2 regions of the Pandoraea apista genome follow, and region 1 is predicted to be linked to the other one. Evidence: predicted binding sites of a transcription regulator. Region 1 holds the regulator's gene; the other holds the start of a gene.

The links. The regulator sigma-54, encoded in region 1, starts transcription at its own class of promoters, with help from an activator protein. The targets are predictions, from matches to a motif close to TGGCANGNAANCTGCTTT.
Region 2: a site for sigma-54 is predicted at 1,968-1,985, ahead of atzF (allophanate hydrolase). Genes of this name have one in related genera too.

Annotation. Positions count from the first base shown of each region.
Region 1 covers NZ_CP013481.2:4,928,333-4,931,456, forward strand. The annotation lists gene lptB (LPS export ABC transporter ATP-binding protein) at 1-514, shown strand, start outside; gene AT395_RS22230 (RNA polymerase factor sigma-54) at 609-2,096, shown strand; gene hpf (ribosome hibernation-promoting factor, HPF/YfiA family) at 2,239-2,592, shown strand; gene ptsN (PTS IIA-like nitrogen regulatory protein PtsN) at 2,829-3,124, shown strand, end outside.
Region 2 covers NZ_CP013481.2:2,830,785-2,833,908, reverse strand. The annotation lists gene uca (urea carboxylase) at 1-79, opposite strand, end outside; gene atzF (allophanate hydrolase) at 93-1,931, opposite strand; gene maiA (maleylacetoacetate isomerase) at 2,147-2,791, opposite strand; gene AT395_RS13080 (sigma-70 family RNA polymerase sigma factor) at 3,096-3,124, shown strand, end outside.

The sequences.
Region 1 (3,124 bases):
CCGCATGGGGGTCTCGTATCTGCCGCAGGAAGCGTCGGTCTTTCGTAAGCTCACGGTGGAAGACAACATTCGCGCCGTGCTCGAATTGCAGCTCGATGCGCAGGGAAAACCCCTCAAGCGCGACGAAATCGACCGCCGCATCGAAGCGCTGCTCGACGAGTTGCAGGTGAGCCATCTGCGCGAGAATCCGGCAATGTCGCTCTCTGGCGGCGAGCGCCGCCGCGTGGAAATCGCCCGTGCACTGGCCACGCAGCCGCGCTTTATTTTGCTCGACGAACCGTTTGCGGGCGTTGATCCGATCGCCGTGCTGGAAATTCAGCGCATCGTGCGCTTCCTGAAAGACCGTGGCATCGGTGTCCTGATTACCGACCACAACGTGCGCGAGACGCTGGGTATCTGCGATCACGCCTACATCATCAGCGAAGGCTCTGTGCTCGCCGCCGGCACGCCTGACCAGATCGTGGCCGACGAAAGCGTCCGCCGCGTGTATCTGGGCGAAAATTTCCGGATGTAAAGCTAATTTTTCGCATGTAAACCCTGCCTCCGATAGGGCGCAGGGCCGGTTCCGCTGGCGTGACAAAGCCTCTACAATAAAGGCGAGACACGCTATGAAACCGACTCTTCAACTCCGCACCTCGCAGCACCTGACCCTCACGCCGCAGTTGCAGCAATCGATCCGGTTGTTGCAACTGTCTACGCTCGAACTTCAGCAGGAAGTCGAGCACGCCCTCACCCAGAACCCGATGCTCGAACGCGAGGACGATTGGCTCGCGGGCTCGGTACGTGTGGGCACGGACGGGTCGCTGCGCAACGAGCGGGCAACGTCGGTCAGCAGCACGAACGACGGCGCCGAGTCCGCCAACGGCCGTGACGAAGCCCGCGAACTCGACGGCGAGACCCGGTTCGACGACAACTCGCAAGACAATGGCGGCGACTGGAGCCTGAACGACTTCGCCCGCTCCGGCAGCACCTCGGACGACGACGACAACGCGCGTCCGCAGCTGCACGTCGACCATCCCAACCTTCGCGAACACCTGCTGGCGCAGTTGCGCCTGACCAAGGCCGGTCCGCGCGACCGTGCGCTGGTGGCGTTCCTGATCGAATCGCTCGACGAAGACGGCTATCTCGGCACCACGCTCGAAGAAATCGAGGCAGAAATGCCCGAAGAACTGGCGCTGGAGACCGAGGAAATCAACGCCGCGCTCGCGCTGCTGCAAAGCTTCGACCCGGCGGGTGTGGGCGCCCGCAGCCCGGCCGAATGCCTTCGCCTGCAACTCCAGCGCCTGCCTGCGAGCAGCGTTCGCACGCTCTCGCTGCGCATCGTGAGCGATCACCTGGAACTGCTCGCCGCACGCGATTACACCCGTCTGCGCCGCGTGCTGGGGGCGAGCGAAGACGGCTTGCGTGCCGCCCATCAACTGATTCGTTCGCTCGATCCGTTCCCCGGTGCCGCGTATGGCACGCCGCAGGCCGATTACGTCGTGCCCGATGTGCTCGTGCGCAGACAGGGCAGCGGCTGGACCGCCGAGCTCAATCCCGACGTCATGCCGCGCCTGCGCATCAACGAGATGTACGCGCGCATTCTGCGCAATAACCGCAACGACCCGGGTACCGGCAACTTGCAACAACAACTTCAGGAAGCCCGCTGGCTGATCAAAAACATCCAGCAGCGCTTCGATACGATCCTGCGCGTGGCGCAAGCGATCGTCGAGCGTCAAAAGAACTTCTTCACGCATGGCGAAATCGGCATGCGGCCCTTGGTTTTACGCGAGATTGCTGATACGCTGGGTTTACACGAATCCACGATTTCACGCGTGACCACCAGTAAGTACATGCTCACTCCATTTGGAACGTTTGAGCTGAAGTACTTCTTTGGTTCACATGTGGCAACGGAAGCCGGGGGCGCAGCGTCATCGACCGCCATCCGCGCACTCATCAAGCAACTCATAGGAGCAGAAGACCCGCAGAGCCCCCTTTCCGACAGCCGTATCGCGGAACTGCTGGCAGAGCAAGGGTTCGTGGTGGCGCGGCGCACCGTCGCGAAATACCGCGAGGCCATGCGAATTCCGGCAGTGAACTTGCGCAAATCTTTGTAGGACAGTCCTGGTGCGCCATGTTGGCTCGCTGGGGCATAACGCCGCAGTGCGACATTGCGTCACGTCAATGGCTCGCACTCCCGCTAGCCAGCGTCGTTCATGACGCGGCCTGCACTTCGGCATTTCAGCAAGGAGAGCAGCTATGAATCTGAAGATCAGTGGACATCACCTCGAACTCACGCCGTCACTGCGCGAATTTGTCGTCAACAAGCTCGAGCGCGTGTTGAGGCATTTCGACCAGCTTATCGGTGCCGAGGTGATCCTATCTGTCGACAAGACCAAGGAGAAGGCCGGACGCCAGATTGCTAGCGTCACCGTGTATCTCAAGGGCAAGGAAATTTTCGTCGAGAAGTGTGACGAGAATATGTATGCCGCCATCGACAAGCTGATCGACATGCTCGACCGCAAGGTAATGCAATACAAGGACAAGGTTCAGGATCACGGGCGCGAAGCCCTCAAGCACCAGCAACCTCCCGAGGCGGAACCGCTGCAATGAGTCTGTCCGGGCGTGGTAGTCGCATCGACTGACAGCCACGTGAATTCGCACGGAACCACCCGAGCGCACACACGTCTGCCATAAGTCTGGCATCACCCACCGCGGGGCCGTTGAACGGCCCCTTTTGTATGGTTCCGCCCAGTTCCGTGGATTGCCGCGGGCACCACGGCGGGTGGTCTATAATGCGAGGTCAATCGGGGGTTGGAGGGCGACTAAGCGTTCGCCCGCATTACAAGATGAACCGTTTAGTCAAACTCTTACCTGCGTCCAACATCCTGCTTGGACTGTCTGTCACCAGCAAGAAGCGCGTCTTCGAGCAAGCCGGGCTTCTTTTCGAGAACAATGCCGGCCTGTCGCGCGCGCTTGTGACCGACAATCTGTTCGCACGCGAGCGTCTGGGCTCGACCGGACTGGGTGAAGGCGTGGCCATTCCGCATGGCCGTATCAAGGGCCTGAAGCATCCGATGGCAGCCTTCGTGCGTCTCGATGACCCCATTCCCTTCGAAGCACCCGACAGTCAGCCGGTGTCCCT
Region 2 (3,124 bases), 2.1 Mb from region 1:
GAATGTCCATGCGACGCAACGTGCGCGCAATACGACAAGCGATCTCGCCACGGTTGGCGATCAGAACGGTATCGAACATAGGGGTCCCGGCGTTAGCGAATGTTGGGCGTGGCGGCACGCAGCGATTGCTGGTAGGCGGCCCAGCCGCCGAATTCGGTAATGTCCATGGCGTCGCGAATGGCAAACGGCTCGCAGATGAAACCCTTCACCCACTGGCCATCGGCCAGTTCCAGTGTGCCGATGCCGAGTGGCGCAGGAACGCCCGCCACAAACGTGCCGAACGCGGCGGCGGGAACATCCCACAACTCCACATGGATGGCACGGCCGTCGTCGCCGCGCACGAGCCCCGGCTTCGGCGGCGTGGTGTTTGCCAGCGCATAGAGCCGGTAGGTCGATTGGGTGGTGGTTGCCTCGACGAAGCGCGCATTGCGCGACGTCAACTCGTGATTGAGCGGCATGCCACGCAGGTGCGCACCAACGACCGCGACACGAATCACGTCGCCCTCGATCCCTTCCTGCGGCACCGGTGCATGTGTGTCGGACGCGAGGCGCTCAGGCACCGGCAAGCCTGTCGCACCGCGCGGCAGCCCGGTCGCTTCGTGCCACCGCGCGGCATACTCGCATAACGCCCGCTCACGCCACGCGTCGGCAATCAAGGTTATGCCGAACGGCAGGCCGTCGCTTCGCAGGCAGGCCGGCACGGCTACCGCACTCCAGTCCAGCAGGTTCACGAAGTTGGTGTACTTCCCTTGCCGAGTGTTCAACCGTACGGGATCGCTCAGCAATTCGTCGATCCGGTAGTGCGTCGGTGCAGTGGGCACGAGCAATGCATCGAAACCGGCGAGTAGCGCGTCGGCCTTGCGCTTGAGATCGGCGAGCCGATAGGCATCGTCGAACGCGTCGGCGGCCGAGAACTGTTTTGCCTTGAAGATGATGTCTCGCACCACCGGGTGAATATCCGCCTCATTCGTTTGCGCGAAGTTGCGAATGGCGGCATAACGTTCCGCCACCCAGGCGCCGTCGTAGAGCAACGCCGTCACTTCGTCGAACAATGAGAAGTCGACCGGCACACACACGGCACCGCGCGACTGCATCGTTGCGACGGTTTCCGCAAACGCCTGCTCGGCGAGCTTGTCGCCGTAAAACTCGGGGGCGGCGGGGATCGCCAGCCGGGGGGTATCGGGCATGCGCCACGACAACGCCGATCGGGGCGCCTCGCGCGAGAGTCCGTCCGTCAGGTCCAGTGCAGCAGCCACGTCGTAGACACGGGTGGCGTCGGGGACGGTGCTCGCGAACACGGAGACACAGTCGAGCGTGCGGCACGCAGGCACCACCCCGGTATTGCTGAGCGCGCCACGCGTGGGCTTGATACCGACGATATTGTTCAGACCGGCAGGCACGCGGCCCGACCCGGCCGTATCGGTGCCCAGCGAGAAAGGCACGAGCCCCCGCGCGACCACCGATGCCGAGCCGGAACTCGATCCACCGCTGATGTAAGCCGGATCGAACGCATTGGCGGGAATGCCATACGGCGAGCGCACGCCGACCAGACCCGTGGCGAACTGATCCAGATTGGTCTTGCCCATGACGATAGCGCCCGCTGCAACGAGACGGGCAACGACCGTCGCGCTTTTGTCGGGCGCGTAAGCAAACGCTGGGCAGCCTGCGGTCGTCTCGAAGCCCGCGACATCGATGTTGTCCTTCACCGCGAACGGCACGCCATACAGCGGAAACTGGCGAAGGTCGCCGCCGGCGGCTGCCAGACGATCGGTCAGCGCCCCCAGTTGCGCTGCCAGCACGACTTCGGAGACGACCGAAATCCAGGCGGCATCCGGTTTGTTCAGTGTCCGACGCCATTCGGTGAGTAACGAACTCGGGGTCGCGCCATCTCTGTAGGCTGCCAGCCAATCGCCGATGGTCCATCCACGCATTTGGTACTCCTTCTTGTGTACAAGTCTGCGTGGAGCAATTCAAGTTTCGTGCCAACGCCCGTGGCCAAAGGCGTTACCCCGCTATTGCGCCGAAAGCGTGCACGAATGTCCAATGAGCAAGCCCTCCCGATGGGGCATATTTCGCACCAATGCAAGGCGCGCGCACCATTCGCAGGCGCGCACGACCCCCGCTGTTTACGGTGCCAACGAAACGCTTAGCGCGGATATCCGGCTTGCTCGAACGGATGCGCTTGCGCGAACGCCGGCAATTCGAAGCATCGCTTCATCAGTGCGGCAACGTTCGGAAACGCCTCGATATCCAGACGATGAAGATCCGCAATGATCTTCTGACCCGCAATGCAGATGTCGGCGACCGAGAGCGACGCCCCCAACGCAAAGGGAGCCGCCGGACGTTTCACGAGCATGCGCTCATAGGTTGCCAGCCCTTCCTCCGCCCAATGCCGGCACCATGCTTCGATAGCATTCGCATCGGCGCCAAAAGTCTCGGCGAGATGTTTGCGAACGCGCGGCACCACGAGCGGGTGGGCGTCCGCAACCGACACAAGGGCCATGGCTCGGGCATAGGCGCGATCTTCAGCGCTGTCCGGCATCAGCCGCGGCGACGGGTGAATCTCGTCGAGGTACTCCATGATCGCGAGCGACTGGAAGACTCGATGACCGTTGTAAACCAATGTCGGCACCACGCGCTCGGCGTTCACCTCGGCATAGTCGGCATCGAATTGATGCCCGGCCAAAAGGTCGACCTCGATTTCCTCGAAAGGAAGTTGTTTCAACGCAAGCGCAACGCGCACGCGAAATGCGGCATTCGATCGCCAAAAACCGTAAAGCTGAATTCCCATTGGGCCCGTCCTTCTTCAAACTCGTTGGGGGGAAATGGGGATGCGGCAACGCACCCTCACGAACAATTGCATTTGCAATTCATTTGCCGGTGATCATGCCACGCAACAATTGCATTTGCAATTCACCTCGCGGTTCTGCATCCGATCGGCAACGTCATCCGTATCTCCCGCCATGACAGCCGTTCAACACCGCCCTGTGCCGCGCGCGCACCGTTCTGCGCCTGACTCAACGCCCTTTGCCGCGTTGGAGATGCTATATTGCGCGGAACCTCAACGCTCAGGCCTACGCCACGGCCTCGTCCGAATGAACGACTTGCCCGAAAGCACTGACCA